DNA from 3 places in the Pseudomonas sp. C321 genome. Region 3 is predicted to be linked to each of the others. Evidence: riboswitches for the same ligand, from Rfam matches in the RefSeq annotation. Region 3 holds a riboswitch; each other region holds the start of a gene.
The links. Region 3 has a riboswitch for cobalamin ahead of ACZRJ6_RS24615 (CbtB domain-containing protein). Riboswitches for the same ligand answer to the same signal wherever they lie in the genome.
Positions count from the first base shown of each region.

Region 1: another riboswitch for cobalamin. It lies ahead of ACZRJ6_RS13130 (ABC transporter substrate-binding protein); the one in region 3 lies ahead of ACZRJ6_RS24615 (CbtB domain-containing protein).
Region 2: another riboswitch for cobalamin. It lies ahead of cobO (cob(I)yrinic acid a,c-diamide adenosyltransferase); the one in region 3 lies ahead of ACZRJ6_RS24615 (CbtB domain-containing protein).

Region 1 covers NZ_JBUZRB010000004.1:69,205-79,885, reverse strand. The annotation lists gene ACZRJ6_RS13150 (DcrB/PsbP domain-containing protein) at 1-376, shown strand, start outside; gene ACZRJ6_RS13145 (alpha/beta hydrolase) at 403-1,134, opposite strand; gene cobF (precorrin-6A synthase (deacetylating)) at 1,146-1,901, opposite strand; gene ACZRJ6_RS13135 (histidine phosphatase family protein) at 1,958-2,515, opposite strand; cobalamin riboswitch at 2,635-2,839, shown strand; partial or broken gene ACZRJ6_RS13130 (ABC transporter substrate-binding protein) at 2,826-3,155, shown strand; gene ACZRJ6_RS13125 (transporter substrate-binding domain-containing protein) at 3,184-6,780, opposite strand; gene ACZRJ6_RS13120 (response regulator) at 6,824-7,450, opposite strand; gene ACZRJ6_RS13115 (MgtC/SapB family protein) at 7,840-8,556, opposite strand; gene ACZRJ6_RS13110 (lysine N(6)-hydroxylase/L-ornithine N(5)-oxygenase family protein) at 9,066-10,403, opposite strand; gene ACZRJ6_RS13105 (sigma-70 family RNA polymerase sigma factor) at 10,529-10,681, opposite strand, start outside.
Region 2 covers NZ_JBUZRB010000001.1:239,681-250,361, forward strand. The annotation lists gene ACZRJ6_RS01065 (cobyric acid synthase) at 48-1,499, opposite strand; gene cobD (threonine-phosphate decarboxylase CobD) at 1,496-2,485, opposite strand; gene cbiB (adenosylcobinamide-phosphate synthase CbiB) at 2,478-3,386, opposite strand; gene bluB (5,6-dimethylbenzimidazole synthase) at 3,383-4,033, opposite strand; gene ACZRJ6_RS01085 (cobyrinate a,c-diamide synthase) at 4,030-5,370, opposite strand; gene cobO (cob(I)yrinic acid a,c-diamide adenosyltransferase) at 5,367-5,978, opposite strand; cobalamin riboswitch at 6,057-6,293, opposite strand; gene ACZRJ6_RS01095 (PQQ-dependent sugar dehydrogenase) at 6,393-7,706, shown strand; gene ACZRJ6_RS01100 (C40 family peptidase) at 7,785-8,318, opposite strand; gene ACZRJ6_RS01105 (C40 family peptidase) at 8,463-9,107, opposite strand; gene hda (DnaA regulatory inactivator Hda) at 9,322-10,026, opposite strand; gene ACZRJ6_RS01115 (AI-2E family transporter) at 10,257-10,681, opposite strand, start outside.
Region 3 covers NZ_JBUZRB010000013.1:24,097-34,777, reverse strand. The annotation lists gene nfuA (Fe-S biogenesis protein NfuA) at 56-640, shown strand; partial or broken gene ACZRJ6_RS24635 (outer membrane lipoprotein carrier protein LolA) at 962-1,057, opposite strand; gene cobM (precorrin-4 C(11)-methyltransferase) at 1,423-2,169, opposite strand; gene ACZRJ6_RS24625 (cobalamin biosynthesis protein) at 2,253-2,666, opposite strand; gene ACZRJ6_RS24620 (CbtA family protein) at 2,663-3,367, opposite strand; gene ACZRJ6_RS24615 (CbtB domain-containing protein) at 3,379-3,567, opposite strand; cobalamin riboswitch at 3,664-3,888, opposite strand; cobalamin riboswitch at 3,931-4,132, shown strand; gene cobW (cobalamin biosynthesis protein CobW) at 4,232-5,293, shown strand; gene cobN (cobaltochelatase subunit CobN) at 5,297-9,070, shown strand; gene ACZRJ6_RS24600 (ATP-binding protein) at 9,097-10,101, shown strand; gene ACZRJ6_RS24595 (vWA domain-containing protein) at 10,155-10,681, shown strand, end outside.

The sequences.
Region 1 (10,681 bases), on a different contig from region 3:
CGCGGGCGCCAGCGGCACGATGTACACCAACCAGGCGGGCAAAAGCGTGGTGATCGTGGCCGAGACCCTGCGTAATGACGGCATCACCATCAAGGACAACGACCCGCAATTTCTCGACGGCGCGGTGACTGGATTCGTCAAGGAGCAAAGCGCCACCCTGCCAGACTTCAAGAAACTGGGCGAAATAAAGCTGGTCCTCAAGGGCTTGGGCATGCGTCAGGTTGACAGCACGGCGACCATGGGGGGCGGCAAGACCCTGACCTCGACATTCTTCGCCGGCTCCGGCAATCACCTGCTGGTAATCCAGGCGATTTCCCGGGCCGATGATGCCAAGGGACATGGCGTGTTGGTGAAGCAGATTACGGGCGGCAAGTAAGCCGATTTCCACGGCTATTGCTTTGTTTAGGGCAGGCTCTTTTGGAGCCAGTTCTTCAGGTCCTGCACTTCGGCATTACTGATGGTATGGGTCATGCCCGGATAACCATGAAACTCCGGTTTCAGCCCCAGGCCCGACAACACCTCATTGGCCCGCGTGGCCGAGGCATACGGCAACGCTTGGTCCAACGTGCCATGGCCGATAAAAATCGCCAGCTTGCCCAGTTGCTCATCCGGCTTGAACTGAGTCTTGAGCTGAGCCTTGAGCACCGGCAACACGCTGCCACTCAACGCCGCGATCCCCCGCAGCATTTGCGGCTGCCGTAAGCCCACCTCGTACGACATGATCGCTCCCTGGCTGAACCCCACCAGGAATACTCGGTCGCTCTGGGTGTGATACTTGGCCGTGGCCTGGGCGACAAAGTCCTCGATCAGCCGTGCGCTGCTCTGCAAATCGACGGTCTCGCCATCGTAGTCGCCATTGCCGGGCGTCTTGCGAAACCAGCGATAGCCATCCTCATCCACCGTTCCCGGTGCTCGAACTGACAGGTAGCTCCAGGTCGACGGCAGTTCATCCCTGAGACCGAAAAGGTCCTGCTCATTGCTGCCAAACCCATGGAGAAAAATCACCAGGGGCTGGTTGCGTGAATCACTTTGAGTCTGCTCCAGGTACGACAGCGGCAAATCCGTGTGCAGGGCAGATTGGGCGTGGGCGACACCCGCACACAACGTCAGCGCCAAGACGATCAGTTTGAACATGGGGATCAACCTCAAGGCTTGCGCAGCAAATAAGTGTCCATGATCCAGCCGTTGGCCTGGCGCGCCGCCTTGCGCACACGCTCAATCTCATCGGCAACCTCAGCCACCTTGCCGCTGATGAGGATCTCGTCCGGCGTACCGAGGTAGGCGCCCCAATAGATATCCACGTCCTTGTCCGCCACGGTGCGGTAGGAGTCCTCTGCATCGAGCATCACCACCAACGTATCGGCGTCACTGACCTGCCCCGCCGCCAACCGGCGACCTGTGGTGATCTCGATGGACCGGCCGATGCGGTTCAGCGGCACTTTGTGCTGGGCCGCCAGGGCCTGGACGCTGGTGATGCCGGGGATGACTTCGAACTCGAATTCACAGCGGCCAGTGGCGAGGATTGCCTGGAGGATGCGGATGGTGCTGTCGTACAGCGCCGGGTCGCCCCACGCCAGGAATGCGCCCACTTCACCGTCGGCCATTTGTTCGTTGATCACCCGCTCAAAGGTCTGCTGCTTATCGCGATTCAGGTCCTGCACAGCGGTGGTGTAGTCGATTTCACCGCGCACTCGCTCGGGGCAATCAGCCTCGACAAAGCGGTAGTCGTGATCGGTGATATAGGTCTCGCAGATTTCCCGACGCAGGTCGATCAGCTTGTCCTTGCTCTGGCCCTTGTCCATCAGGAAAAACACGTCGGTGCGGTTGAGCGCCTTGACCGCCTGCATGGTGATGTAGTCGGGGTTGCCGGCGCCAATGCCGATGATCAGGATGCTCTTCATGGGAAAGTCTTCATGAGGTGTTCTCAATACGGGGCGGCGATTTTGCCATGTTCCGGCTACGAGGCGTGAGTTTCCAGGCGCAGGCGCCAGACACCGTTGAAACGCAGCTCGGTGGATGACAGCGGCTCCACGTCGATCAGATTGAACATCGCGACCGGACATTGCATGACGTGCAGCAAGGCAGCACGGATGATGAAGGGATGGGTCACCGCCACCACGTGTCCTGGATTAGCTTCGAGGGTTTGCATCCACTGCCCTACCCGCTTGCAGACCTGTTGCACCGATTCGCCACCATGAGGGGCGCTGGTGCTGTCGGTAAGCCAGGTCATCAACTCGTCGCGGTCGACCTCGTCGATATCCTGGCCCTGCCAACTGCCGAAATCACCATCGCGCAAGGCTTCATCGACCTTTGCGCCGTTGCCGAACAACGTTGCCGTTTGCCGGGTTCGGGCTTCAGGACCACAGAGCAGGCGCAGGTTTTTCTTGAAACGCCCGGCCAGCGATAACGGCACCTGCCGCCAATCCATCTCCAGAGACTGGTCGATAGGGAATTGACCGCGTTTCTGATACGGCGTCGTGGCGTGGCAAACAAGGGTCAAACGTGTGGCCTGCATCCCCTTCTCCTCTGGTGTGGGAATCACGTGTGCAGTCAATACTGCGCCAGCCCCTTGCCTGACAAGCCAATTGTTCGGAAATTTCCCCGCCAAGTTGACGAGCGGACTTGCGAATGTTCAGATGCTGCCCTGTTTCAGGTGCCTCATGCCGCCGTGCATGGGGTGAAACGGGAAACCGGTACGCTCATCCGAGCAAGTCCGGTGCTGCCCCCGCAACGGTATACGCGTGACCTCTTCGACACACCACTGTGGCCAAACCGCCATGGGAAGGTGAAGGGCTCCAGACGCGTGAGCCCGGAGACCGGCCTGGAGTATCTCCATGGACGCCGACCTGGCCAGCGCCCAGGCGTTGATCGAGCCTGGCAAACCGTTATCAGTGTTCTACCTGGACAGCGAAGTCAACGGCCTGGACAGCGAAAGCCGGCGCAGTTTCGTCACGACCCTGTTGGCCGCCGCCAGCCGCAAGCGCCAATTGCTGACCACAGACCCAGTGTTGTCGCGCCTGCGGGCGGTTCGGGAAAACCGCATGATCGATATCCCGTTTACCCACCTGGTACCCACGGTTGGCAGCGCCAATGTGGTGCTGGGACTGGCGCGGCAGTTCAGGGACATGCGCCAGGAGTTATCCCCAACTCTCTGAACGACTGAAAACCAGGTTCGCATACCAGTCAATGCTGATTGCAATAGGTCAATAGCGTGTGAAGCAGGTGGTCGATAGCCTCAGATACACCTTCAACCGCAGGCGCCAGTGCCTCACGATCCTGCTGTTCACAGGCCTTCTCCAATACCTCACAGCAGCGCGTCAATACCTGCGCGTTGACCATACGAGCACCGCCCTTGGCCCTGTGGGCCAGGTCATGCAACCTGGGGAAATCCTGCGTGCGCAGCAGTTGCGGCAGTAACCCGTGGTCCACCTGCAAACTGTCGAGCAATGGGGCCAGCAGCTCTTTAAGCGCCTGGGTGTCAGCGCCTGTCAACTTTACCAGGTGGCTCAAATCAATATTCGCTAGCGGCTCGGGCTCAAAGGGCTCGGCAATCGAGGGCATCCCGGTACGTGAAGCCAGCGCCGCGCGCAGGTCCTCAAGGCCGGAAGGTTTAAACAGGCAACCGTCCATTCCGGCCTGCAGGCACAGGTCCACTTCCTCAGGCTGAGCGTTGGCGGTAAAGCCCAATAACAAACAGGGGGCCAGGCCTTTGGCCTGCTCTTGCCTGCGAATATCCCGCGCCAACTCGTAGCCATTTTTAAACGGCATGTTGCAATCGGTGATGACGCCATCAAAGCACTCCTCTTGCCAGCGCTCAAGGCCCTGAATACCGTCCTCGGCGGTACTGATCCGATGCCCGAGAAAGCTCAGTTGTCGGGCGAGCAGCAAGCGGTTGGCGGGATAGTCGTCCACCACCAGAATATTCAATACATGGGCCGCAGATGTTTGCGGGGTAGCCGATACCGCCGGGGTGGGCGGTGAAACAGTAGCTGCCAACGATAACGTCACGTCGACCCGCGTGCCCTGCCCAACGACACTGCTCAGTTGTAGTTGACCGCCCATCATCTCGCACAGGCTGCGGCTGATCACCAGTCCCAGGCCAGAACCGCTGCGGGCCGCCTGCTCGGTGTTGCGGCCCTGAACAAAGGGGTTGAACAGCCGCGCCTGGTCGTCGGCGCTGATGCCAATCCCCGTGTCCTCCACCCATAACTTCAGACTCAAGTAACCGCTGGCAACGGCCGGCGCCCCCTGGGCACTGAGCCGAACCTGGCCGCTGCTGGTGAACTTGATGGCGTTGCTCAAGAGGTTGGATACCACCTGTTTGAAACGCTGCGGGTCAATCAGCACAGGACGATCAATCAGCGGATCTAGCTCCACCTGCAGCGACAAGCCTTTGGCCCGCGCCAGGCCCTCGAAAATCCGCGCCGTTGATTTCAGCAATTCATGCAAGTTCGAGGGCTCCAGGGTCAAGGACAGGTGCCCGGATTCGATGCGTGCAATGTCGAGAATATCGCCGATCAACTCCAACATGCCCCTCGACGCATCGGACGCCACTTCCAGGGCATCGCGGTCTACCCGGCCCTGTTCGGCGTTTTTCAGGGCCAGTTCGATCATGCCAATAACCGCATTCATGGGAGTGCGAATCTCGTGGCTCATGGTTGCCAGGAAGGTGGTCTTGGCCCGGTTGGCGGCATCGGCGCCTTCCATGGCCTCCTGCAATTGCCCCAGCAAACGCTGACGTTCGCTGACATCCACCCAGCCAGCAATCATGCCCACCACCTTTTCGTCACCGTCACGGTACGGCAGCATCCAGTGGTAAATGGTCAAGGTCGCGCCGCCTGGAGCCTTGAGTACACGGTCGTGTATCTGCGGCTCTCCCTGCTCCATCAGCCGCAGGTAGTCCTCATGATAGGACTGGGCCTGGGGCGGGTTGCCCGTATCGGTCTCAACTACCGTTTTGCCGATCACGTTTTCAAGCTTGAAGCCGAACACCTCAAGGTAAGCGCTGTTACAGGCCATCAGCCGCCCCAGGCGATCACGAACATAAATCGGATGCGGGGTGCCGTCGATCAGTACGCTCATAAAACGCATCTGATCACTCAGGGCTCGCTCGGCCTGGGCTCGCTTGCGAATCAGGCTGCGCAGGTAGATCACCCAGCCCAACGTCACCAGCAAGAGCAGTGCAGCCAGGGAAAAAACCTGGATGATCGTATTACGGTGCTGTGACCAGTAGCCGTCTTCGATGACTACTTCAGTGCGCCAGCGATTGGTAAACTCATCCATTTCCTGAGGCGTAATGCTCAATAGCGCCTTGTCAAGGATCGAGTACAGCTCCAGTTGGCTGCGGTTGACCCCAAAAGTGATACGGGCAGGCTGCGAGCCAACCGTGCTGGTCACGCGCAAACGGTCACGGTACTGACGGGCAATTACGTAGCGGGCGCTGATCAGCGAGTTGAGCGCCGCATCAGCCTCGCCGCTGGCCACCAGCTCCATGGCCTGCACGGGGCTCTGCACCTCCACGAACTTTATGCCGGGATAATCCTGGGTAATTCTTTCACGCAGGACATTGCCACCAATCATCGCAAGGCGCTTGCCCGGCATGTCCTCCAGTGTGAGCGGATTGCCTGTGCCGCTGCGACTGACCAGTACGAAGGGGTTGGTCAGGTACGGGCGGGTAAAACGTATCTTCTCTTCGCGCTCCATGCTGGGGGTGATAACCCCCATCATCTCGACAGCGCCAGCGTTGACCTGATCAACTTGCCAGGGAAGCGAGCCGCCGCGCACCACATCGAACTTCAGCCCGGTACGCAAGCTGACCTGGGCCAGGACCTCCGCACTCAAGCCCTGAAACTGGCCCTGTTCGTTGAAAAATGAAATCGGCACAAACTCGTCGAGCACCGCCACCTTTACCCGCGGATGCTTGTCCAGCCAGCGCTGTTCACTGGCACTCAGGCGCAGGCGGGCCTTGCCGATGAAACCGAGATTGCCAGCGCTCCAGCGGCGCAGGATCTCCATTTGCTCGCTGACCGGGATCACTTGCAGCGCCGCATTGACGATGCCTAGCAGTCGGGTGTTGTCGCGCGAGAATGCGAAAGCGAAAGGATTGACCTCCAGTGTAGAAAAGTCGGCCATGCGTACGTTATTGAGGTGGTTTTTAATGATCAGGTAATTGGTACTGATCGCATCCCCCAGGTAGACATCCGCCTGGCCGAACGCAACAGCGCCAATGGCTTCGAAGGTCGACGGGAAAAGTTGCAACCTAGCGTTGGGGTAAAACGCCTCTACCGCCGCCGGTTGCATGTAGTGATAGAGCATCGCCAAGCGCTTGCCCGCCAAGTCGGGGCTCAGGGCCTGGCTGTCATCCATGCGCGTCACTAGCGTCGGTTGGTCGTTGGCATACGAACGCGATAATACAAGCTGCGGGTCCGCCGCCTCATAACCGTTAGCCGATCCCAGAAAGTCCACCTCGCCGCGCTTGAGCGCCGCGATCACCTCATTGCGACTGTCGTAGCACCGAACCAGGACCGTGACGTTCAAGGCCTGGGCGATCAGCCCTGCGTAATCGGCAGTAATGCCCTCTAGGTCACCATTATTGTTAGTCAAATCAAACGGCGCATAATCAGGGCCGGAGACCCCCATCACCAACGTGCGCCGCTCTCGCAACCAACGCCAGTGCGACTCACCCAGGGTCACCGGCTGACCGTCAAAGTAGGAGTGCCCCAGTAAATGCAGGGACCGTGGTTCGCCAAAGGCCAAGCCCGCGGTGGATAACAGGCTCATCAACAAGAATGCTGTGAACCACCGGCCCAAGGAAACTGACATTTCAGATCAGATGGTTGCGCTGAGCGAACTTGGACAAGTGCACCACCGACGACATGCGCAGTTTCTCCTTCAATCGGGTTTTATAGGTACTGATGGTCTTGTGGCTCAACAGCATATCCTCAGCGATATCCTTGTTGCCCAGGCCAAGGGCCAGTTTCTGCAACACCGTCAACTCACGGTCCGACAATGCAGCCACCAGTTGTTGCTCGGTGGATTGCAAGTCATCCCGGCGCACAGAGCTTGTGGGCAGGCTGGGAAAGCAACTGTAGTTGGACATGACGGCCTTGATGGCTTTTTGCAGCTCATCCAACTCGCCGGTTTTTGCGACAAAGCCCATCGCACCAGCACGCATGCAGCGCGTTGAGAAAAACACTGCCAGGTAGGAGGTCAACACCAGGATTTTGCACGGCAGGCCCAGCGCCTTGATCCGGCTGATCACCTCCAGCCCACCCAGCTTGGGCATGGCCAAGTCGAGGATGACCAGGTCCGGCCGCTCCTCCCTGGCGATCTGCATGGCGTCAGCGCCATTGCCCGCCTCAAAAATCTTGTCGAAGCCTTCCTGCTTCAACAGATACTTAACGGTTGCACGAATGAACGGATGATCATCCACTATTAACGCTTTGCTCATGCGACTCCCCTGGGAAGACACCACCCTGATTGATTCCATTACCGACGACTCGATCATTTCATCAAGGTGCCAGTACCCTTGCACATCACGCGGGGCCTATCTACCTGTGAGAAATCACAGTTCCGACGAGCGGCGCTGTATAAACAGGAACAACTCAGATACGCCTGGCCCCGGTTCTTGAAAAGACAGCACCTTCAATTCCGACTAGGTGCAAGGGCGCAACATTAGCAATGAAGGGACGCTTCAACTGAAGGGCAAGTCCTAGTGGCTTGTAGGACTTCTCCTCACAAAAACATAGTCAACGTTGCTGACTCACCAGGTGGGAGGCAGGGCGCGTGGCCCCGAGACATGGTAAAAAACTGCTGTTGGGTGGGGTTGAGGGACGAAGGCTACTCGGTAGTGCTGGGGCTCCAGAACGCTTGAACTACCAGTGTCGACGTGGAAATGCGCGCTACCAGCGCATCCAGCTCATCCCCATCTACCGACGTCACCGCCAGGGTGGCTTCGATTTCCACCTCATCACTACCAAATGGCCGCACGTCGACATCACTGGCCGGGTAGTTACAGCGCGCCAGTTCCGCCTCCAGCAACGCCAGCACGGCCTTTTGCTGAGTACGCCGGGCGATCACGTAAAGGACGTTGGTGACCTCGGCAGACACCACATCCAGCGGCTGGCGGTTGATATTGTTGACGATCGGCCGCAACAAGGTATTGGCCGCCAGTACAAACAACGTGCCGAGCAACGCTTCAAGGATCAGGTCGGCACCGGCGCAAGCCCCCACGGCCGCCGAGGCCCACAGCGTGGCTGCGGTATTGAGCCCACGCACATTGCCTTCCTCGCGCATGATGACCCCAGCGCCAAGAAAGCCGATGCCGGACACCACGTAGGCGACCACCCGCACCGCGCCTTCGGCACCGCCCAGGCGGTTGGCCATGTCGACGAAAATTGCCGCCCCCACCGCCACCAGCACGTTGGTGCGCAGGCCCGCTGTGCGCTGGCGGTACTGACGCTCAAAACCGATCAGCCCGCCGAGGATGAACGCGGCGCTGAGACTGACCAGAGTATCGATCAAGGAATTGAGGTTAATGTTGTTGATGGCTTGCATCAGAAATCTCCATTTATTGCCAGCCAAACCGGCGGATGTAAAAGCCTTTCACCGCCAGGGTCAGCGCCATGTAGGCCAACAGAATCAGCGGCAGGAACACGGGCACGGCAGGCTTGGCCCGCCTGTCGCAAACGACAGGCGCGTCCGTAGTCCCGTGAGATGAGTCACGGACTGTTCAGCGTCGATGAGAGGGACGTCGGGGTGCAGGCCTGGAATGGCCGCTACCGGGATGCCGCTGCTCGCTTATTCGGCGAGACAACGGCATGGGATATGCGCGTTATCTTGCCGAGAATGTGCCGGTTACCGAGACCGGCCGACAACTGTCACTCGAACAAGTACCCACTGAGGGTCTCCGCTATTGATAAAAACGCGCGAAGCTTACGCCCCGTTTTCTGGAGGGTAAACCGTAGGAAAGTTTCCGTATGGGGAATAAGAAGATTCTTCAGGAAGGGTTCAGGTAGCACGTCTGCAGGAACCAGGCGCCCTCCTGGTTCCTACAGTTTTCGCTATCAGCTGGCCGTCGCGAGCAACAAATCCCGCATCGACCGCCCCTGCCCGCGACTACGATCATGCTCATACAACGAAGCCGCAATCTCATCCGCCCGAATCGGCAATATCGACAGCAACGTATCACTCAAGCCATGACTGGCCTGGCTAAACCCCTGCATATAGATCCCCGCCCTGCACCTTTCATCGGTCACCACCCGGTAATCGCGGCTGACCTCAAAGTCACCCATGTACGTCTCAAGCGGCGCCAGCAACTGGCGATGCATCTGCCGCTCATACCCGGTCGCCAACACCACCGCATCATAGTGATTCAGGCTGGTTTCCCCAGTCGCGTTATGACGCAACACCAACTCGACACCCAAAGGCCCAGCGCTGGTTTTTTCCACGGTGGTGAGGGTACGGAACGCATGGCGGGCAATGCCAGAGACTTTTTGGCGATAGAAAACCCCGTAGATCCGCTCGATCAAGTCCAGGTCCACCACTGAATAGTTGGTGTTGTGGTACTCATTGACCAGGCGCTCACGCTCGCTGCTGGCCTGCTGGAATACCAGATCGGTGAACTCCGGGGAAAACACCTCGTTGACGAACGGGCTGTCATCCGCCGGTTTCAACGCCGAGCCGCGCAGGATCATGTCGACCTGCACCGACGGGAAACTGTCATTGAGGTCGATAAAGGCCTCGGCCGCGCTCTGCCCGCCGCCGATGATCGCGATGCGCATCGGCTTGCCGTCGACACACGGCTGCTGGGCCATACGCGCCAGGTATTGGGAATGATGGAACACCCGCCCGTCATCCTTGAGCGACCTGAACGCCTCGGGAATTCGCGGTGTACCGCCGGCACTGACCACCACCGAGCGAGCGGTGCGAACCAGCTGTTCGCCCTGGGCATCACGGGAGATCACTCGCAGCGCTTCAACCTGCTGTTGGTGCAGGATCGGCTCGATGGCCAGCACTTCCTCGCCATAGCGGCTTTGTTCGCCAAACTGCCCGGCGACCCAGCGCAGGTAGTCGTTGTACTCCATGCGGCACGGGTAAAACGTGCCCAGGTTGATAAAGTCCACCAAGCGGCCGTGAGCCTTGAGGTAGTTGACGAAGGAATAGGGGCTGGTGGGATTGCGCAGGGTGACCAAGTCCTTGAGGAAGGATATCTGCAGTTCACTCTGGCTTACCAGGGTATTGCCGTGCCAGCGGTAGTCGGCCTGCTTGTCGAGAAACAGCACGTCCAGCTTGCCCTGGGCCTTCTCTCGCTCTTGCAGGGCGATGGCCAGCGCCAGGTTCGAAGGGCCAAAACCGATACCGATCAGGTCGTGAACCGCGGGCGATGCAATTGCCTGTGTCATTCCAGTGTCCTCTGGATAAGCCCCGGAGCAGTGGGGCGGGAAAACCTCAGAGACCTGTAGGCAGAACAACAGGTCGTGTGTTGATAGGAAACGAGGACAATGAAAAGAAATTTAACAGCGACGGTTCAGTGGCTGTCCCACTCGCGCATCCGTACCCGGCAATGCTTCATGGCGTTGACGATATGTTTTTCCACCACGCTGCGGGAAAGGTTGAGGCGTTCGGCGATTTGCAGATGGGACAAGCCCTCAAGCTTGCGCAAAAGGAAGCTGTCGCGGCA
Region 2 (10,681 bases), on a different contig from region 3:
ACCACCCAAAACAAAGCCCGGCTCCCACACTGGATCGGTGTACACCCTCAAACCCCACACAACGAACGCAACAATCCTGTATCCAAATGCTGCTCCACCAAATCCGCCAACCGCTCAATATCCCGCTCGCGAAGGGCGTGGTAATCCACCTCCTGCACATCCTCCAACCCCGCCCAGCGCAACAACGCACTGCAAGCGGCCGGAGTCTCAAACAACCCATGCAGATAAGTACCAAGAATCTGCCCGTCGGCACTTTGCGCACCATCCTTACGACCGTCATCCAAAACCACCGCCGGTCGCAACAAGGCACTGCCACTGGTCACACCCGCATGAATCTCATAACCACTGACCTCAGCGTCTTCCAACAGCAACCGCCCGCGAACATTGCGCAGTTGCTTCTCTTCTTCCAGCGTCGTGCTAAACGCCAAAAGCCCCAGTCCCTCACTGGAACCGCAGGGCCCTTCCAGCCCCAACGGGTCATGCACCTGCTCGCCAAGCATCTGCAACCCACCGCAAATCCCCAACACCTTGCCGCCATAGCGCAAGTGCCGGCCCAGCGCCACGTCCCAACCATTGGCCCGCAAATAGGCCAAGTCGCTACGTACGCTTTTCGACCCCGGCAAGATAATCAGGTCAGCCGCAGGAATCGCCTGCCCCGGCCCGACAAACTGCAAATCCACCTGGGGATGCAGCCGCAGCGGATCAAAATCCGTGTGATTGCTGATACGCGGCAATACCGGCACCACTACCTTGAGCACCTGCGCCGCCTTGTCGATCTGACGCTGGTCGATGCCGTCTTCGGCCTCCAGGTGCAAATCCATCACGTAAGGCAGAACACCCAGCACCGGCTTGCCGGTGCGTTCTTCCAGCCAGTCCAGTCCCGGTTGCAGCAGCGCGATATCGCCACGAAAACGGTTGATGATGAAACCCTTGACCCGCGCCTGCTCCGAAGGCGACAGCAATTCCAGCGTCCCTACCAAATGAGCAAACACCCCGCCGCGATTGATGTCGGCGATCAACAGCACTGGGCAATCCACCGCTTCGGCAAAGCCCATGTTGGCGATGTCGTTGGCCCGCAGATTGATCTCCGCGGGTGATCCGGCACCTTCCACCATCACCACCGGATACGCCGCGCTCAAGCGGGCATGGGACGCCAACACCGCTTGCATGGCGATGGCCTTGTAGTCGTGATAAGCCACCGCATTCATGGTGGTGACGGCCCGGCCATGGATGATGACCTGCGAACCGGTGTCGCTATTGGGTTTGAGCAGCACCGGGTTCATATCGGTGTGAGGCGCCAGCTTCGCCGCCTGGGCCTGGACCGCCTGGGCCCGGCCAATCTCGCCGCCCTCGGCAGTCACCGCGCTGTTGAGCGCCATGTTCTGCGGTTTGAACGGCACCACCGCCACGCCCTGGCGCACCAGCCAGCGGCACAAGGCGGTGACCAAGGTGCTTTTGCCCGCATCGGACGTGGTGCCCTGCACCATCAAGGTACTCATGATGCTTCCTTGTACGCGGTGAGCGCTTGTTCCAGGCGCAGCCAGTCAGCGTCGGTACCCGGCAGGCCAAAGCGCAGGCTGCTGTCGTGGACAAACAGGCGCAGCAGAATGCCGCGCTGGGCCATGAATTCGTGCAGGTGCTCGGCGCAGTCGGTAATCAACCACTGGAACAGCGCGCAGCCGCCTTGCGGTCGCAGGCCATGCTGCTCCAGCAGTTCAAACAGTCGCTGGCTGGCTTCTTCGCAGCGCAGGCGCTGGCGCGTATGGCCGGCGACATCCTTAAGGCACACCTGGCCCAACACCCGCGTCGGCCCGCTGACCGCCCATGGCCCGACTTGTTCAGCAAGCAACTTGAGCAACTTGCGCTCGGCCAGGACAAAGCCCAGTCGAACCCCGGCCAGGCCAAAAAACTTGCCGAACGAGCGCAATACGATCAAGCCCACCTGATGGGTCTGGCTCGCCAGGCTTAACTGTGGGGTGTTGTCCATAAAGGCCTCATCCACCACCAGCCAGCCGCCGCGTTGGGCCAGGCGTGCGTGCCAGTCCAGCAGGCGTTGCGTCGTGAGGCTCAGGCCGGTGGGGTTGTTGGGGTTGACCACCACCAGCACGTCAAGGCTGTCGAGGAAGAAGTCCACTTCCTGCTCCAATACTTCACGCACGATATAACCGGCGCGGCGCCAGGCTTCGGCGTGCTCGGCATAGCACGGCGACAGCACGCCGACCTTGCCCGAACGACGCAGACGCGGCAGCAATTGGATTGCGGCCTGGGAGCCGGGCACCGGCAGCACCTGGGCGGCGCCGTAGTACTCGCAGGCGGCCGCCTCCAGGCCATCATCGGTTTCCGGCAGGCGCGCCCAGGCCCGCAGCGGGATCTCGGGGATCGGCCAGGGCCAGGGCGCCAGGCCGCTGGACAGGTCCAGCCAGTCGGCCTCGCTGATGCCGTATTGCATCGCTGCCTTGCGCAGCCGACCACCGTGCTCAAGCATAAAATTCAGCCCCCACACACAGAATCAACAACCATAGCCACACGCCGCGCTGCACCAGTTGCCAGCCTTGGTCGATAGAATCGGCACTCGCCGGCACACCTTCGCCCAATTGCGGACGCTGATGCAGTTCGCCGTGATAAATCGCTGCCCCGCCCAACTCGACACCCAGGGCACCTGCGCCCGCAGCCATCACCGGACCGGCGTTGGGGCTGTCCCAAGTCGGGCCTTGAGTGCGCCAGCACTTGAGCGCCAGCCGAGTTTTGCCCAGTAGCGCGTAGGTCAACGCCACCAACCTTGCAGGAATATAGTTGAGCAGATCGTCGATCTTCGCCGCAGCCCAGCCAAAACGTTCAAAACGTTGGTTGCGATAACCCCACATCGCATCCAGGGTATTGCTCAAGCGATAGAGCACTACACCGGGCACGCCGGCGATGACAAACCAAAACAGCGCGGCGAACACCGCATCGCTGCCGTTTTCCAATACCGACTCGGTGGCGGCGCGTGCAACTTCGGTGTGGTCCAGCTCGCTGGTTTGGCGGCTGACCAGATAACCGACGCGCTTGCGCGCCTCGTCCAGGTCATCACTGCGCAGGGCCTGGGCCACGGGCGCCACGTGTTCGCCAAGGCTGCGCATGCCGAGGGCGCAATACAACGCGAGGATCTCGATCACCCAACCCACATACGGCGCCCACGACAAGGCCGTGGCCAGCAGGGTCAGCGGCACCACCGCGATCACCCAGGCGGTCACGCCATGGCTGCGCCAGCCTCGGCCACCCGAGTTGAAACGCTGCTCGATACGCCCGGCGAAATTACCGAATGCCACCAGCGGATGCCAGCGCCTGGGTTCGCCCAGCAGCGCATCCAGCGCCACGGCAGCGACACTCAGCAAGGCCACACTCATTGACTCACTCCCCAATAATTCTCATACAGCATGTCACTCAATGGACGCGGTTCAGTCCAGCCTTCCAGCTGCAACATCGGTGCCGGGTAGAACTCGGCCACCGGGCCCAGACACAGCACCGCCAGGGGCTTGGCGCCCGCCGGCAAACCCAGCAGATCGGCCAGAGCCTGGGGCTCGAACAACGACACCCAGCCCATGCCCAGCCCTTCGACCCGGGATGCCAGCCATAGATTCTGGATCGCGCAGGACAAGGACGCCATGTCCATTTCCGGCAAGGTGCGACGGCCGAAGATATGCCGTTCGCGGTCATCCATCAGCGCGGCCACCAGCACCTCAGCGCACTCGTTGATGCCTTCGACCTTGAGCTTCATAAACTGGTCGGAACGCTCGCCGAGGGCTTCGGCGGTGCGAATACGCTCTTCTTCCACCAGTTGCTGAATCTTGCCCCGCAGGTCGCGGTCGCTGATGCGGATGAAACGCCACGGCTGCATCAGGCCGACGCTGGGCGCCTGGTGGGCGGCTTGCAGCAAACGGTGAAGCAGCTCGGGAGCGACGGTGCCGCCGCTGAAGTGGCGCATGTCGCGGCGTTCGGCGATGGCCCGGTAGACGGCTTCGCGGTCGGCCTGGGGGAAGGTGTTGTCGGTCATGGCCTCATTGCGGGCAAGCCCGCTCCCACATTGGCCTGGGTGTCTGGCACAAATAACGCTGCAATCGCTGTCGGGTTGGACGGGAAATAAAAGTGCACATAAGAGGCGGTCATCCGTCCCTGCCGATAAACCGCCTCGGCGCCGCGTCCGCCGTTGGGGCTCAGGCCCCGGGCAATCGGCTGCCATTGGGTACTGGTCAGGGAATGATGGTAGGTGTGGCCGCGCAGAACGCCTTCGGGCAAATCGACACTTTGCAGCGCCAGGGCGGCCAGGCGCTTTTGCATCACAGCATCGCCCTGAAGCAGTCCGAGTAATTCGGCGCGGGTGCCATCGACATCGGTGAGCGAGTCCAGCAAATACAGCATGCCGCCGCATTCGGCCAGCAAGGGCTTGCCGGCGCCATGGTGGGCGCGGATGGCGGTCAGCATCGAAGTGTTTTGCGACAACGCCAGGTGATGCAGTTCCGGATAACCACCGGGCAGGTACAAGCTGTCAGCTTCTGGCAGTTCACAATCATGAATCGGCGAGAAGAAGCGCAGCTCAGCGCCCATCGCTCGCAACAAGTCGAGGCCGGCGCCGTAGGTAAAGGCAAAGGCTTCGTCACGGGCAACGGCAATCCGTACACCGGCCAGCAACGGTTCGGCCTCTATCGGCTCAGGCGCAGCGAACTCTACCGGCGGCGGCAGCGCTACCTCGCAACTGCTACCCAACGCTTGCGCGGCGGCATCCAGGCGCAGATCCAGGTCATTCAATTCGCTGGCTTGCACCAGCCCAAGATGACGACTCGGCAGCTCGATACCGGTCTCCCGCGACAGTGCGCCGTACCAGCGCAGGCCTTCGGTAAGGCTACCTTCCAGCAACTGCGCATGACGCAGGGTGCCGACGCGATTGGCCAGCACCCCGGCGAACGGCAGATCAGGCTGGTAACGGGCGAGCCCCAAGGCCAAAGCGCCAAAAGTCTGGGCCATCGCCGTGCCGTCGATTACCGCCAGCACCGGCACGCCAAAATGCCGCGCCAGGTCAGCGCTGGACGGCGTGCCGTCGAACAGGCCCATGACGCCTTCGATCAAAATCAGGTCGGCCTCCCCCGCCGCTTCCCACAACAGCCGCCGACTTTCCTGCTCGCCGACCATCCACATGTCCAATTGATAGACCGGCGCACCGCTAGCGCGCTCGTGGATCATCGGGTCGAGAAAGTCCGGGCCGCACTTGAACACGCGGACCTTGCGCCCGAGATTGCGGTGCAAGCGGGCCAGTGCGGCGGTGACGGTGGTTTTGCCCTGGCCTGACGCCGGCGCGGCGATCAAGACTGCAGGGCAGTGACGGGACTGCTTCAAAGTTCAATGCCCTTCTGTGCCTTGATACCGGCCTGGAACGCGTGTTTGAGCACGCCCATTTCAGTGACGGTGTCGGCCATTTCAATCAGTTCCGGCTTGGCGCCGCGGCCGGTGACCAGTACATGCTGCATCGGCGGGCGGGCTTGCAGGTCGCTGAGGACCTGGTCCAGGTCGAGGTAGCCGTGCTTGAGGGCGATGTTCAACTCATCCAGCACCACCAGGCCGATGGACGGATCGCGCAGCATTTCCTGGGACACCACCCAGGCGGCTTCGGCCGCGGCGATGTCGCGCTGGCGGTCCTGGGTTTCCCAGGTAAAGCCTTCGCCCATCACATGGAAACGCACTTGCTCGGGGAAGCGGCGGAAGAACAGCTCTTCACCGGTGCTGTTGCGGCCCTTGATAAACTGCACCACACCGCACTGCATGCCGTGGCCCATGGCCCGGGCCAGCATGCCAAAGGCTGAACTGCTCTTGCCTTTGCCATTGCCGGTGAGCACCAGCAGCAATCCGCATTCGTTCGGTGAATTGGCAATGCGCTCGTCGATCACCGCTTTTTTGCGCAGCATGCGCGCCAGGTGGCGCTCGTCACGATCGGGGGATTCAGTCATGGCAGCTCTCCGTTGGGGCTGGACAAAAACGGCGGGCAGGAAAAGAGAAAGCAAACAGCCAAGCATCGCCCACCGTGATGCTGTTGGATGAATCAGGCCGGTCTCCGGGCTCATGAGTGGCGTTGCGCGCCGAGGGTGCGCCTTCCCATATCGCGGGGCGATACAGTGGCGAAAGCACCGTCTTGACTCATTTACCGTTGCGGGGGCAGCGCCGGGATCGTGGCTTCACTGTGTACAAGTGCGCTCACTCACCGGCTTCCCTGTTTCACTCTGTTGACGCACACGCCACAGAGCACCTGAAACAAGCGGCGAAGGTTAGTGGGTTGGGGGTGGAGCGTCAATTAAAGCTGGCGGCGCACTTGAACCATCGCAGCGCGTCGTGCCTCTATGACTACAGGTATTGAGGAGAAAAACATGCATAAGACCCGACTCGCCTTACTCATCATGGTCGCTGGCACCCTGGCCGCTTGCGGTGATAGTTCCACCTTGCAAGTGTCCGACGGCACCGGGCCCTCGCCCAAGCTGCCGGAGCCGAACAAAACCCTGATCCCCACCGTGAATATCGCCCCGGCGATTGGTTGGCCGAACGGCGTCAAGCCCACTGCGGCGGCCGGCACCCAGGTGGCAGCGTTCGCCGAAGGCCTGGATCACCCGCGCTGGCTGTACGTACTGCCCAATGGTGATGTGCTGGTGGCGGAAACCAACGCACCGCCCAAGCCGGACGATTCCAAGGGCATTCGCGGCTGGGTGATGGGCAAGGTCATGGGCCGAGCCGGCGCTGGCGTGCCGAGCCCGAACCGCATCACCCTGCTGCGGGACGCCGACCACGATGGCGTCGCTGAAACCCGCACGGTGTTCCTGGAAAACCTCAACTCGCCGTTCGGCATGACCCTGGTGGGCAACGACCTGTACGTCGCTGACTCGGACAAGCTGTTGCGCTTCCCTTATCAGTCAGGCGAAACCTCCATCAAGGAGGCTGGCACCAAGGTCGTCGACCTGCCGGGCGGCCCTCTGAACCATCACTGGACCAAAAACGTGGTGGCCAGCAAGGATGGCAACAAGCTGTACGTCAGCGTCGGCTCCAACAGCAACGTCGCGGAAAACGGCCTGGAAGCGGAGCAAGGTCGGGCGGCGATTTGGGAAGTAGACCGCGCCACCGGCCAGCACCGCATCTTCGCCTCTGGCCTGCGCAACCCCAACGGCATGGCCTGGGAGCCGCAAAGCGGCAAACTGTGGACGGCGGTCAACGAGCGGGATGAAATCGGTAGCGACCTGGTGCCGGACTACATCACCTCGGTCAAGGATGGCGGCTTCTATGGCTGGCCGTTCAGCTACTACGGCCAGCACGTCGATGTGCGCGTGACTCCACAAGACCCGGACCTGGTGGCCAAGGCCATTGCGCCGGACTATGCGGTCGGCCCGCACACTGCATCACTGGGTCTGACCTTCGCCGAGGGCAGCAAGTTGCCAGCACCGTTCAGTAACGGCGCGTTTATCGGCCAGCATGGCTCGTGGAATCGCAAGCCTCACAGTGGTTACAAAGTGATCTTTGTGCCGTTTGAAGCGGGCAAGCCAAAAGGGCAACCGGTGGATGTGCTGACCGGGTTCCTCAACAGCGATGAAAAAGCCATGGGCCGGCCAGTGGGCGTGGTGATCGATCAGCTGGGGGATTTGCTGGTGGCCGATGATGTGGGGAATAAAGTGTGGCGGGTGTCAGCAACTAAATAACCTGCTAACAAGCCTCAAGCTGCAAGTGGCCGTTAGGCGCCTTCTTGCAGCTCATAGCTTGAAGCTTGTAGCTGCTTCTTAGGGATTACGCGCCAGATGCTCCGGCGGCAATACGCGCTTGGCGCTCAGGTACGCATTCTGCCAATACGCCTTGGATAGCGTGTCCAGCTTCACCGTACCGCCCGTTTGCGGGGCATGCACAAAGCGCCCTTCGCCCACATAGATTCCCGCGTGGCTGACCTGCGAGCCGCCATTGGTGGCAAAAAAGAGTAGGTCGCCGGTTTGCAGGGCATCTTCACTCACATCCTGGGCACGCATCACGATCAGTTCGCGGGTGGTGCGTGGCAAGGAGATACCGGCAGCGTCACGGTAGACAAAACCAATCAGGCCGCTGCAATCAAACCCCGAGTCCGGCGTATTGCCGCCCCAGCGATAAGGCGTGCCGACCAGGCCCAACGCACGAAAAAGTACGTCTTCGGCAGCCGGAGAAAAGGTTTGGGTGGAATAGTTGAACACCGGCTTGGGCTTGACGGCCACGGGAGGTGGACGACTTGCGCAGGCGCTGAGCAGCGCGGCGCAAATGACAAGAATTAGGCGGGCCGAGGTCGACATGGGCAGAACGATCCTGATCTGGATGCGGCTTTCGTTACCGAAGGCTGAAAACCAGACCGCGCAAGCAAAGCTCGCGCGATCAGCTCACAACAATATCCAAGGATTCTAGCGCTTACACGTCAAACTTCAAGTATCACTTTAACTTTACTTGCGGGAGGTAACGGTAGTCGGGGCCATGGCCAGGGCGCGCTTGGCTTCGATAAAGGTCTTGCTCCAGTAACTATCGCCCAACTTATCGACCCGAACGCCACCGCTACGACGGCTGCTGGAGTGGATAAATTGGTCATCGCCCAGGTAAATACCGGCGTGACTGACGCGACCACGACCATTGGTACTAAAGAAAAGCAGATCACCAGGCTTGAGGTTGTTGCGAGCGACCAACGGTGCATCAACGTTGATCATTTCACGAGTGGAACGCGGCAGCTTCATGCCGGCCTCTTCGCGAAACAGGTAACCGATGAAACCGCTGCAATCGAAACCGGCTTCAGAGGTACCGCCGAAACGGTAACGGGTGCCGACCAGGGACAGACCGCGCTCGAGGATGCTGTCGGCCAGAACTGGAAGCTGATAAGGCTTGCTGTCGGAAAACTCAGCCAGTTCTTTTTCTGTCGCTACTTCTTCTGAATAGACAGCTTCCTGGTAAGCAGTGGAAGACTGCGCAGCGACAAATTTTTGTTGATTGTGTTGTTGAGGCTTTTGCTGCTCAGCCACCTGTTGAGGGTGGGTGGCGCAACCAAACAACAGGGTAACAAGTGCGAGAGGCACGAGGGGTGCGAAGCGATTTAGCATGGGCACGACCGTGGCTGGATGTGTAAAGAAGCCGAGACTATGCCTTCTATCATATCGATTTGCAAATTCAATCGTGATCCATGTGACTTCTTGTTTGGGCCATGACATCTAAGCCCTTAAACCCCTACAAGACCCTTTTGCGTGGCCAAACAGGCTAAAACGCAGAATTTCTGGCGCCTGCAAAATGCCAAGAGCCCCTATTTTAAAGGGCTGGCTACCAGCCGAGGGTTTCTTTCAGGAAAGGAATAGTCAGCTTGCGCTGGGCCTGCAAAGAGGCTTGATCGAGGCGTTCGAGCAATTCGAACAGCGCACTCATGCTGCGGGTGCCACGGGTGAGGATAAAGTGCCCGACTTCATCGGTAAGGTGCAGGCCCCGACGGGACGCACGCAATTGCAGGGCGCGCAGCTTGTCTTCATCAGACAGTGGGCGCATCTGGAAAATCAGTGCCAGGGTCAGGCGAGACTTGAGATCCGCCAGCTTCACCGGCAACTCCCGAGGCGAGGTGGACGCAGCAATCAGCAAGCGCCGCCCGCTGTCACGCAAGCGGTTGAACAGATGAAACAGCGCCTCTTCCCAATCCGCCCGCCCCGCAACTGCTTGCAGGTCATCCAGGCAAACCAGTTCGTATTGTTCAAGGTTGTCGAGGATTTCGGTGCCCCGATCCAGTAACTCGGCCAAAGGCAGGTACACCGCCGGTTCGCCCATCTGCTCAAAACGCAGGCAAGCGGCCTGCAACAAGTGGGTACGCCCCACGCCGTCCTTGCCCCAGAGGTAAATCAGGCTTTCGGTCCACCCGGCGTCGGCTTCGCAAAGCCGCTCGACATAGCCGAGTGCAGCGGCATTGGCGCCTGGGTAGTAATTGATAAAGGTAGCGTCGTCACGCAGACGCACACCTAGGGGCAGCTGAATCGGTTTCATGCTGACTGAACGGTTCCAATCGGACCGTTAGTGGCCTCTGTGAAAAGTGTGCAAAGTTTATACCCGTGACGCCGGGTGCACAATGCAGCAGACCACAAGCAAAATCAAAGGTTTGCGTTAACGTGCTGGATTTCGTAGAGATTATTTGACGCCACGGCCACTGGCCTGGGGAGCAACTACGACAAACCCGGCACTGAGCCGGGTTTGTGAGGGAGCGCTGAACCTCGACCTTATAGATTGGGCTCGTCGACACCGGTGTAGACATCTGAATCCTTGTACAGGTCGTGCACATGGCGCACCAGTACCATGATCACTGCCGCCACTGGCAATGCCAGCAGGATGCCGGTAAAGCCAAACAGTTCACCGCCCGCCAGGATCGCAAAGATCACCGCCACCGGGTGTAGACCGATCCGATCCCCCACCAGCAATGGCGTCAGCACCATGCCTTCCAGCGCCTGGCCCACCATGAATACCGCGACAATCCCCAGCATCGGGTAGAAGTCACCGCCAAACTGGAACAGCCCGGCCACCAGCGCCGCACCAATGCCAATGACAAACCCCATGTACGGCACAATCGCCGCGAGGCCAGCAATCAGGCCGATCAACAGGCCCAGTTCCAGACCGATTGCCATCAGCCCCGCCGCATAGATAATCC
Region 3 (10,681 bases):
TTTGTGCCTCCGCAATGATTGGCGTAAACTGCCGGCAAGCCTGTGAGGATTTTCCATGACTGCCATAACCATTACTGACGCCGCCCACGATTACCTGGCTGATCTGCTGTCCAAGCAGAACACTCCAGGTATCGGTATCCGTGTCTTTATCACCCAGCCTGGCACCCAGTACGCAGAGACGTGCATTGCCTACTGCAAGCCGGGGGAAGAGAAACCCGAAGATACCGCCCTGGGGCTCAAGAGCTTCACCGCGTACATCGACGCCTTCAGCGAAGCCTTTCTTGACGATGCCGTGGTTGACTACGCCACCGATCGCATGGGCGGCCAGTTGACCATTAAAGCGCCTAACGCCAAGGTGCCGAGCGTCAACGCCGACAGCCCGGTCAACGAGCGTATCAACTATTACCTGCAAACCGAGATCAACCCTGGGTTGGCCAGCCACGGCGGCCAAGTCAGCCTGATCGACGTAGTGGATGACGGTATTGCCGTGTTGAAATTCGGCGGCGGTTGCCAGGGCTGTGGCCAGGCGGACGTGACCTTGCGCGAAGGCATCGAGCGCACCTTGCTTGAGCGGGTTCCCGAGCTCAAGGGTGTACGTGACGTGACTGACCACACGCAGAAAGAAAACGCCTACTACTAAGGTGTTCGCTGCGAGCATGAAAAACGGCGCCCCGTGAGCGCCGTTTTTTTATGATCTTAATTCAATGGGTTATATGGGTTTTGTAATAATTAGGGTTAAGTGTGGGGCAGGTTTGAGTACATATCCGTTGCTGCGGTAATGGCGACTTAGGGTTACGCCCTTACGGCGTGTCACTTTGCAAAAGCGGCAAAGTAACCAAAACGCTCCTGCCCTACCTATTGGCCTCTGGTTTTATGGGCAGGCAGATCAAGAGCCAGATCAAAAGCAGAGCAAAGCCAGCGCCAATCCGCTTTTCTGTAGGAGCGAGGGGGACGCCTAGTTCTTGCTCGCGAAGAACCTGAGGGCGCCGCGGTGACTCAGGAAACCAGCGTCATCGTTAACGACCATCGCGAGCAAGCTCGCTCCTACAGTGGGCATGGGATACGTTTTTGCTTTTCACCACTCAGGTCGGCTACCAGGCCGCCGTGCTTTTGCTTTTGATCTAAGGCGCCCCGTTAACCACGATGGCTGAACGCAGGCATTGATCCGTGGGTAAACCGGCAGGACGCCGGTTTAGCCGCGCTGGGCCAAGGATGGCCCATCGCGGCGGCCCACGGAGCAATGCCGGAGTGAAGGCATGCCGAGCCTAGGCGAGGCGCCAAGTGGTGGGGCAAGAGCCTTTTGGTTACTTTTGGGCTCTTTTCAAAAGTGACACGCCGTAAGGGCGTAACCCTAAGCCGCCCTGACTAAAATAACGGATATGTACCCAACCCACAGGGTTTTGCATTAGCATCCGGGAATACTCAAGGCCGATATAAGTGCGCATGACCTGCGCGATACAGCGAGGACTCGCTGAAACCGTCACTGGCCAACACCCGGCCCACCACAATCAATGCCGTCCGCCTGAACCCCTTGGCCGCTACCTTTTCGGCAATATCCGCCAACGTACCAATAACCCAATCCTGATCTGGCCAGGTTGCACGATGCACCACGGCAATCGGGCAGTCGGCGCCGTAGTGAGGCAGCAGTTCAGCGACGATCCTCTCCAGATGATTGACCCCCAGATGAATCGCCATAGTCGTACCGTGGCTGGCCAGACTATTAAATGACTCTCCCGCCGGCATCGCAGTTTTATCGGCATAGCGGGTCAGAATCACGCTCTGGGCGATATCCGGCAGGGTCAGTTCAGCCTCCAGCAGCGCCGCACAGGCGGCCACGGCTGTCACGCCCGGAATGATCTGGAAGGGAATGCCCAGCTCCCGCAGCCAGCGAATCTGCTCGCCAATCGCACCATACAAGCTAGGGTCGCCGGAATGCACCCGTGCCACGTCCTGGCCGTTTTCGTGGGCGGCCTTGATCAAACCGATGATCTGCTCAAGGTGTAGTTCGGCGCTGTTGATCACCTGTTCGGCCTGATGACCTTCCAGCACGGCGGCCGGTACCAGCGAGCCCGCATAAATGATCACCGGGCAGCTGCGAATCAGCCGCTGGCCCTTGACGGTAATCAGTTCGGGATCGCCGGGGCCTGCGCCGATGAAAAAGACGGTCATGACGGTTTCCTATGCAAAAAAAACAAGCGTGCAAGGCTTCAGATGAAGATTGCTCATGATCAAGGCAGGCGATTATCGAGATTTTAGCCGCAACTGGCTAACGCAAAGGTGGCCTGGGCGTTTTTCTGACGGGTGATCAGCAGCCTCGCCGACCCCTGGGCCAAGTGTTCAGCCAAGGCCAGGGCGGCACTTTCGGCAACGCCATGGCAGCCGGTATGGGCGAAGGCGATAGCCGACTTGTGGCTGAGCCGGGGTTCATACAGTGCCAATTGCCCGGCACTGAAAAACTGCAGCGGCAGGTTCAAGGCCTTGGCCAATGCCAACAGCCCTGGTTCATCCTGTTTGAGATCAATACTGGCCAGTGCAGTGATGCGTTGGCGATCGATGCCGCCCTCGTCGAGGGCCTTGTTGAACAGGGCAAGCAGGGTGTCAGTGTCGCAGCCACGCTGGCAACCCAGGCCGACCACCAGGGTCGGCGCTGTGTTGTCAGTGGTCATGCTGAGTATTGATCGTCACGGTTACGGCGAAACAGCCAGGCGCTGATCAGGCCCAGGGCCAGCCAGAAGGCAACGTTGGTCAATTGCGAGGCAATCTTGAACTGCGCTTCCAGCGCTTCAGGAGCCAGCATTGAATGGGCTTCCGGTTGCGGCGCGCCAATCACATGGGGCACCGCCAGGATTGCCACGCCCAACACTTTCAGCAGCCAGTTGCGACCGAACACGATCAACGCAATACCGGCGGCAGTGGAACCGGCCGTGCCGATCCACCAGATTTGCCGTTGCGCCAGGTCAGCCGCAGCAGTGCCCGGCAGTTCCGGTGGCAGGCCAAGGGTTGGCGCGAGGACGAAGGTTGCATAACCCGCCAGGCCCCACAACAGGCCTTGAGCGGTGCGGGTTGGCGCACGCAAGGTGTAGAGGCCGGCCAGCATCAGCGCGAAGCCGACCGCGACCACCAGGTTGCCGCCCGTGGTGGACAGCACGCGCTGCCAGCCGTTTTCCGGCTCCCAGGCCTCGGCGTCGTGGCTGTGAGCGGCAGCGGTGCCGTTGGCATGCTCATGCATCTGGGTAGCCGCGGGGGCGTTTTCGAAGGTTTCCGCCTGGAGAATCAGCGGCGCGACCCAGAAGCTTTGCAGCAGGGTCAGCAACAGGGCAGCCAACAGGCCGGTGAAACCTGCGGTTTGGGCAATTCGCTTGATCATGTCGGCAGGTCTCAGTGGCACGGGAACGCGGCGCTGTGGCGGGTATCGTGGGCGGCGTTGTGCACGGCCTCAATATGGGAGAAACCGGCGAAATAGACCAGGCACGCGCCCAGAATCGACGCACCGATGGCCGCGGTCAGGCGTTGGCTCAAGGTGGCGGTGTTGCTTGCGGTATGCGAGGTGCTGCTGATGATCGACATGGCACGTCCCTTTCGAGTGTCAGGGTGAAACGAGCGCATGAAAACCCTGCGAGCCAGGCACGCAGAGTTCTGAACAGCGCCCGCCCACCGCGGGTTTGTTATTTGATTGATCGGGCCGGTCTCCGGGCTTGCGAGGGGGCTCTTGAAAAGAGTCGACCTAAAAGCATCGCCTTCCCATGCCATCTCGGCACAGTGGATCTGATGCTTCGCTCGCTTACCGTTGCGGGGGCAGCACCGGACTGGTCATGGCTTGAGTCAAGCACATGATTTACCGGTTTCCCGTTTCACCCTGTGAAGGGCACCCGAAACAAGATGTGTAGGAGAGCATGGGTGAGGGATGGTAGTCAAATTGACCGAGCCCCTGTAGCCTTGCGCCTTCGAGGTTCTTCGGCCCAGGTCGAAGCTAAGAAGGGAACGCGGTTGATGCCGCGGCTGCCCCCGCAACTGTAAAGGGTTGATCTGACTGCCACGCCACTGCCTGAACAAGGCGGGAAGGCGCAGCCAGCGCCAGTCGCAAGACCGGCAAGCCCCAAGCCAGGAGACCTGCCTCGCTACGATTCTCAACTTTCAACCGGGCGGGGTGATCCGGTGGCGAAATGGGCTTCTGCGCGCCGCCGCAGGGCCAATCGTCCCGTCTGCCCGCCACCTTGCCAAAGGGCATCCGATGAAAACACTGGCCAAACTCCCCGTCACCATCGTTACCGGCTTTCTCGGTTCGGGTAAAACCACCTTGTTGCGCCATATGCTCGACAACGCTCAGGGCCGTCGCATCGCCGTGATCGTTAACGAATTCGGCGAGCTGGGCATTGACGGTGAAATTCTCAAGCAGTGCTCCATCGGTTGCACCGAAGAAGAAGCCAACGGCCGCGTGTATGAACTGGCCAACGGTTGCCTGTGCTGCACCGTCCAGGAAGAGTTCTTCCCGGTAATGCGCGAGCTGGTAGCCCGTCGCGGCGACCTCGACCACATTCTCATTGAGACCTCGGGCCTGGCCCTGCCAAAACCGTTGGTCCAGGCCTTCCAATGGCCGGAAATTCGCAGCGCCTGCACCGTTGACGCGGTGATCACCGTGGTCGACAGCCCGGCCGTGGCTGCTGGCACCTTCGCTGCCTTCCCGGATCAGGTGGATGCCCAGCGCAAACTTGACCCGAACCTGGACCACGAATCGCCGCTGCACGAGCTGTTCGCCGACCAACTGGCCAGCGCCGACCTGGTGATCCTCAACAAATCCGACCTCATCAGCGCCGAAGACCTGGCCCGCGTGCGCCTGGAAGTGGCTGAAGAGTTGCCGCCAGCGGTGAAGATCATCGAAGCCAGCAGCGGTCGCGTGCCATTGGACGTGTTGATTGGCCTGGGTGCCGGTTCCGAAGAGCACATCGACAGCCGCCACAGCCATCACGATCATCATCACGAAGGTGAAGACGACCACGACCATGACGCCTTCGACTCGATTTCCATCGAGCTGCCACAAGCCGACGAAAGCCTGCTGCTCGATGCCTTGACCCAACTGGTGGTCCGGCACGGCATCCTGCGGGTCAAGGGCTTCGCCGCAATCCCCAACAAGCCAATGCGCCTGCTGATCCAGGGCGTGGGCACCCGTTTCGACAAGCACTTCGACCGCGCCTGGCGCGCCGATGAGCCGCGCGCCACACATCTGGTGCTGATCGGCCAGGAACTGGACGCCACCTTGCTCGAAGCGCAATTGCGCGCTGCCCTCAGCGTTTAAGCCATGCACCTGCTCAGGACCCAGCCCGGCGGTTTCGTCTCGGATGACAACATTGCCGACCTTGGACAAACCCCCGCCGAACTGGTGATCCTGTGCAGCGGCGACTCCAGCCTGGCGCTGCTGGCCGAAGCTGCCCAGCAGTTGCCCGAGGATTACCCGAGCCTGCGCCTGGCCAACCCGATGCAGGTGCAGAACCACGCCTCGGTCGACCTGTATGTCGATGAGGTGCTGCGCCACGCCAAGGTCATCCTGATTTCACTGCATGGTGGGATCGGTTATTGGCGTTACGGTATCGAGCGTTTGGTGCAGTTGGCCGAGCGCGGTGTGCAACTGATTTTGGTGCCGGGTGACGACCGTCCAGACCCGGAACTCAGCGGCCTGAGTACCGTCAGCGCGCAAGAGCGCGATCGGCTCTGGCACTTCCTGCGCCAGGGCGGCCTGGGCAATGCGCTGGATTTCTATCGCTGCCTGGCCAACGGGTATCTGGGGCGCGACTATGGCTGGTCCGAGCCGCAAATCCTGCCGCGTACGGCGATCTATCATCCCCATAAAGCCAACGCGTGCCTGAGTGATTGGCAGGCCGACTGGCAGCCCGATCTTCCCGTGGCAGCAGTGCTGTTCTACCGCTCCCATTTGCAGGCAGCCAATACCGGCTTTATCGATGTGTTCTGCCAGCGCCTGCAGGCAGCGGGGTTGAACCCATTGCCCATGGCTGTGGCCAGTTTGAAAGAGCCCGGCTGCCTGACGGTGGTCGAGGACTTGCTGGATGAGGTGCAGGCTTCGGTGATTCTCAACACCACCGGTTTCGCCCAATCCAGCCCCGAAGCGCCGCACTTGCGACCGTTTCGCCGCAATATCCCGGTGATCCAGGCCATTTGCGCCCAGGACAACGAACCCGCCTGGCAGGCCAGCGAGCAAGGCCTTGGCCCCCGTGACCTGGCAATGCACATTGCGTTGCCGGAGCTGGACGGACGGATCATCAGCCGCCCCATCAGCTTCAAGGACCTGGCTTGGCGCAGCGAGCGCAGCCAGTCGGATGTGGTGTGCTACCGGGCGCAACCTGAGCGCATGGACTTCGTCGCTGACCTGGCGCGGCGCTGGGTCGACCTGGCGCGGGTGCCTAATGCTGAAAAACGCATCGCTCTGATTCTCGCCAATTATCCAACCCGTGATGGCCGCATCGGTAATGGCGTAGGCCTCGATACCCCGGCCGCCGCGCTGAATATCCTGCGGGCGTTGCAGATTGAAGGTTATCCGCTGCCGGACGTGTTAGCGCAAAGTGGTACGCAACTGATCCAGGATTTGCTGGGCGGTATCACCAACGACCTCGACAGCCTCGACCTGCGCCCCTGCCATCAAAGCCTGGGCCTGGACGACTACGAGGCAATGTTCAACCGCCTGCCTGAAAGCAATCGGCAGGCGGTGCTCGCACGCTGGGGTTCGCCGCACACCGACCCGATGTTCCGCGACGGCCGCATGATGATCGCCGGCCTGCGCTTGGGCCTGACGTTTATCGGTATCCAGCCGGCCCGGGGTTATCAGGTCGACGCCAGCGCGGTGTATCACGACCCGGACCTGGTGCCGCCCCACGGTTACCTGGCGTTCTACTTCTGGTTGCGCCAGACCTACGGCGCCCACGCAGTGATTCACGTTGGCAAGCACGGCAATCTGGAGTGGTTGCCCGGTAAAGGCGTCGGGCTTTCGGAAAATTGCTGGCCGGATGCATTGCTTGGCCCGCTGCCGAATATCTATCCGTTTATCGTCAATGATCCGGGCGAGGGTGCCCAGGCCAAGCGTCGCACCCAGGCGGTGATCATCGATCACCTGATGCCGCCGCTGACCCGTGCCGAAACATACGGCCCATTACGTAACCTGGAACTGCTGGCCGACGAGTATTACGAAGCGCAACTGCTCGACCCGCGTCGAGCCAGGGAGCTGCAAAAGGACATCCTCAAGCTGGTGCGGGAAACTCGCATCGACCAAGAGTTGGCACTGGACGAAAACCTCGACAGCGACGCCGATGCGGCGATCTGGCTGCCGCGCCTGGATACTTACCTGTGCGATCTGAAGGAGTCGCAGATTCGCGACGGCTTGCATATCTTCGGTGAATCACCCGTTGGCCGCTTGCGCATCGACACGTTGCTGGCTTTGCTACGCATTCCCCGTGGCGATGGCCGTGGTCCGCAATCGAGTTTGCTGCGGGTGTTGGCCAAGGCTTTCGAACTGGGCTTCGATCCGCTGGATTGCGCCCTGGCCGAGCCATGGGCCGGGGCTCGCCCCGAGGTATTACACACGATCGATCCACAATTGTGGCGCACCGCTGGCGACACCCGTGAGCGCCTGGAACTGTATGCCGCGCGCTTGATTGAGCAGGCGCTTGAAGGGCCGGTCGAGCAACTTGAAGAACCCGGCTGGCACGACGTCAAGGCGGTGATCGAAAGCCTGCGCATCGTCGTCGCTCCGCGCCTGGATGCCTGCGGCCCGGCGGAGATGCGCGGCTTGCTGGATGCCCTGAGCGGGCGCTTCGTCCCCGCCGGTCCCAGCGGAGCGCCCAGCCGTGGTCGGTTGGACGTGCTGCCCACCGGGCGTAATTTTTTCTCGGTGGATGTGCGCAACCTGCCGACCACCACCGCCTGGCGCATTGGCTTCCAGTCAGCCAGCCTGATTCTTGAACGGCACCTGCAAGACCATGGAGACCACCTGCGTCAGCTCGGCCTGTCGGTGTGGGGCACTGCTACCATGCGTACCGGCGGCGATGACATCGCCCAGGCCATGGCGCTGATGGGCGTGCGCCCTGTGTGGGCCACCGGCAGTCAGCGGGTGGATGACTTTGAAATCTTGCCGTTGAGCCTGCTGGACCGTCCGCGCGTTGATGTCACGCTGCGGGTCTCGGGGTTCTTTCGCGATGCCTTCGCCAACCTGATCCGGTTGTTTGATGCTGCGGTGCAAGCGGTCGCCGCGTTGGATGAGCCCGATGATATGAACCCGCTGGCTGCCAAGGTGCGCAGCGAGCGAGAGGCCTTGCGCTTGTCCGGTCTGGATGAAGAAGCCGCTGCCAAGCAAGCCGGCTGGCGGATCTTCGGGGCCAAGCCGGGTGCTTACGGCGCTGGCGTGCAGGGCGCAATCGACGGTCGTCTGTGGCAGAGTCGCGAAGACTTGGCCGAGGTGTACCTCAATTGGGGCGGTTACGCTTATGGCGGCTCCGATGAAGGTACCGCCGCCCGCGAACAGTTCGCCCAGCGTCTGAGCCAGGTCCAGGCGGTGTTGCAGAACCAGGACAATCGCGAGCACGACCTGCTTGATTCCAACGATTACTACCAGTTTCAGGGTGGCATGCTCGCCGCCGTGGAAACCCTGAGTGGCGACAAGGCCGCCAGTTATCATGGCGACCACAGCCAGCCGGACCTGCCGAAAATCCGCACCTTGAAGGAAGAGCTGAACCGGGTGATCCGCGCCCGTGCAGCGAATCCCAAGTGGATCGAAGGGGTCAAGCGCCATGGCTATAAAGGCGCGTTCGAGATGGCGGCAACGGTCGATAACCTGTTTGCCTTTGACGCCACCACCGCACTGATCGACGATCACCAGTACGCACTGTTGGCCGACGCCTATTTGCTCGACCCTGACACCCGTGCTTTCGTGCAGCAACATAATCCCGACGCCTTGCGCGACATGACCGAACGCATGCTGGAAGCCCAGCAGCGGGGTATGTGGCAGGAGCCTGGGGCGTACCGCGAGGCATTGGAAAATTTGTTGTTGGATATAGAAGAAGACAACTGAGTCACAGCACTCACCGAGAACTCGCGATGACTGATACCCCTCATTTCCCGCTGTCCGCCGTTGTCGGCGCCGATGACCTCAAGCTGGCCCTGTGCCTGACCGCCATCGACCCGAAAATCGGCGGCGTACTGATCGAAGGCCCGCGCGGCATGGCCAAGTCCACCTTGGCCCGTGGCCTGGCGGACCTGTTGGCCAGCGGTCAGTTCGTCACGCTGCCCTTGGGCGCCACCGAAGAACGGCTGATAGGCACCCTCGACCTCGACGCGGCGCTGGGCGAAGGCCGGGCACAGTTTTCCCCTGGCGTGCTGGCCAAGGCCGACGGCGGCGTGCTTTACGTCGATGAAGTCAACCTGTTGCCCGATCATCTGGTGGACCTGCTGCTGGACGTGGCCGCCAGCGGCACCAACCTGATCGAACGTGACGGCATTTCCCATCGGCATTCGGCGCGCTTCGTGCTGATCGGCACCATGAACCCGGAAGAAGGCGAGTTGCGCCCGCAGTTGCTCGACCGCTTCGGACTCAACGTGGCCCTGAGTGGGCAAACCCTGCCTGTCGAACGTGGGCAGATCATCCGCCGCCGCTTGGATTTCGACAGCGATCCCCAAGGGTTCTGCGCGCAGTGGGCCGATCAACAGGCGGCGCTGCGTGAGCGTTGCACCCAGGCGCGGGCAGTGCTGGAAAGTATTCCCCTGGATGACCAGGCATTGGCCGAGATCACTGAGCGTTGCTTTGCCGCTGGGGTCGATGGTTTGCGTGCCGACCTGGTCTGGCTGCGTGGCGCTCGAGCCCATGCCGCGTGGCGTGGGGCTGGCGCTATCAGCGTGGAAGATATCGAGGCCGTGGCTGAGTTCGCCCTGCGTCACCGCCGTCAGGAACACTCCCTGCCGGCGAGCCCGCCCACTACAGGTCAATCATCGAAGCCAGCCGACTCATCGCCTGCCCAGGGCCAAGGGCTGTGGGGCGATATGCCTGCGCCCGCATTGTCGGTCGGGGCTCGGCGGGATGTTCCGACCTGGCCAAAAAAGCCCTAGGCATTCGCCCTCGACCTGACGCGGGGGCGGATGCCCGACCCAAGGCGGGTCGATTGGACAAGGGCAGGCAAGGGCAGGCACGAACCGCCAACCAGGGCTCGATCAACTGGCCGGGTACCTTGCTCGGCGGGCGACCGCAACGCCGCGAGGATTTGCTGTACCGCCTGCGCAACCGCTCACCCCATGAGTTATGGCTGGTGATAGTCGATGCGTCGGCATCTACTCGGCGGCATCAAGCGCTGAGCGACGCCAAGGGCTTGCTGGCGCAGGTATTTGATGATGCTTATCGCCAGCGCGCCCGGATGGCGTTGCTGACGGTGAGCGGTCAGTTGCCCAAATGGCAGGTGCAGGGGTTGAAGGCGGCGAAAGGGCTGAGCCGGTGGCTCGACGAGCTCGGCGCTGGCGGCGGCACGCCATTGCTGGCGGCACTTGGCGAGGCCGGAGACTGGCTGGTTGCCCGGCGCAAACGCTATCCGGCGGAGCAGCAGCGATTGCTGGTAATCACTGATGGGCGACTTAAGGATGTGATGGGATTAGCGCAGCTCGACTGTCCGGGATTGCTGGTGGATATCGAGCGGGG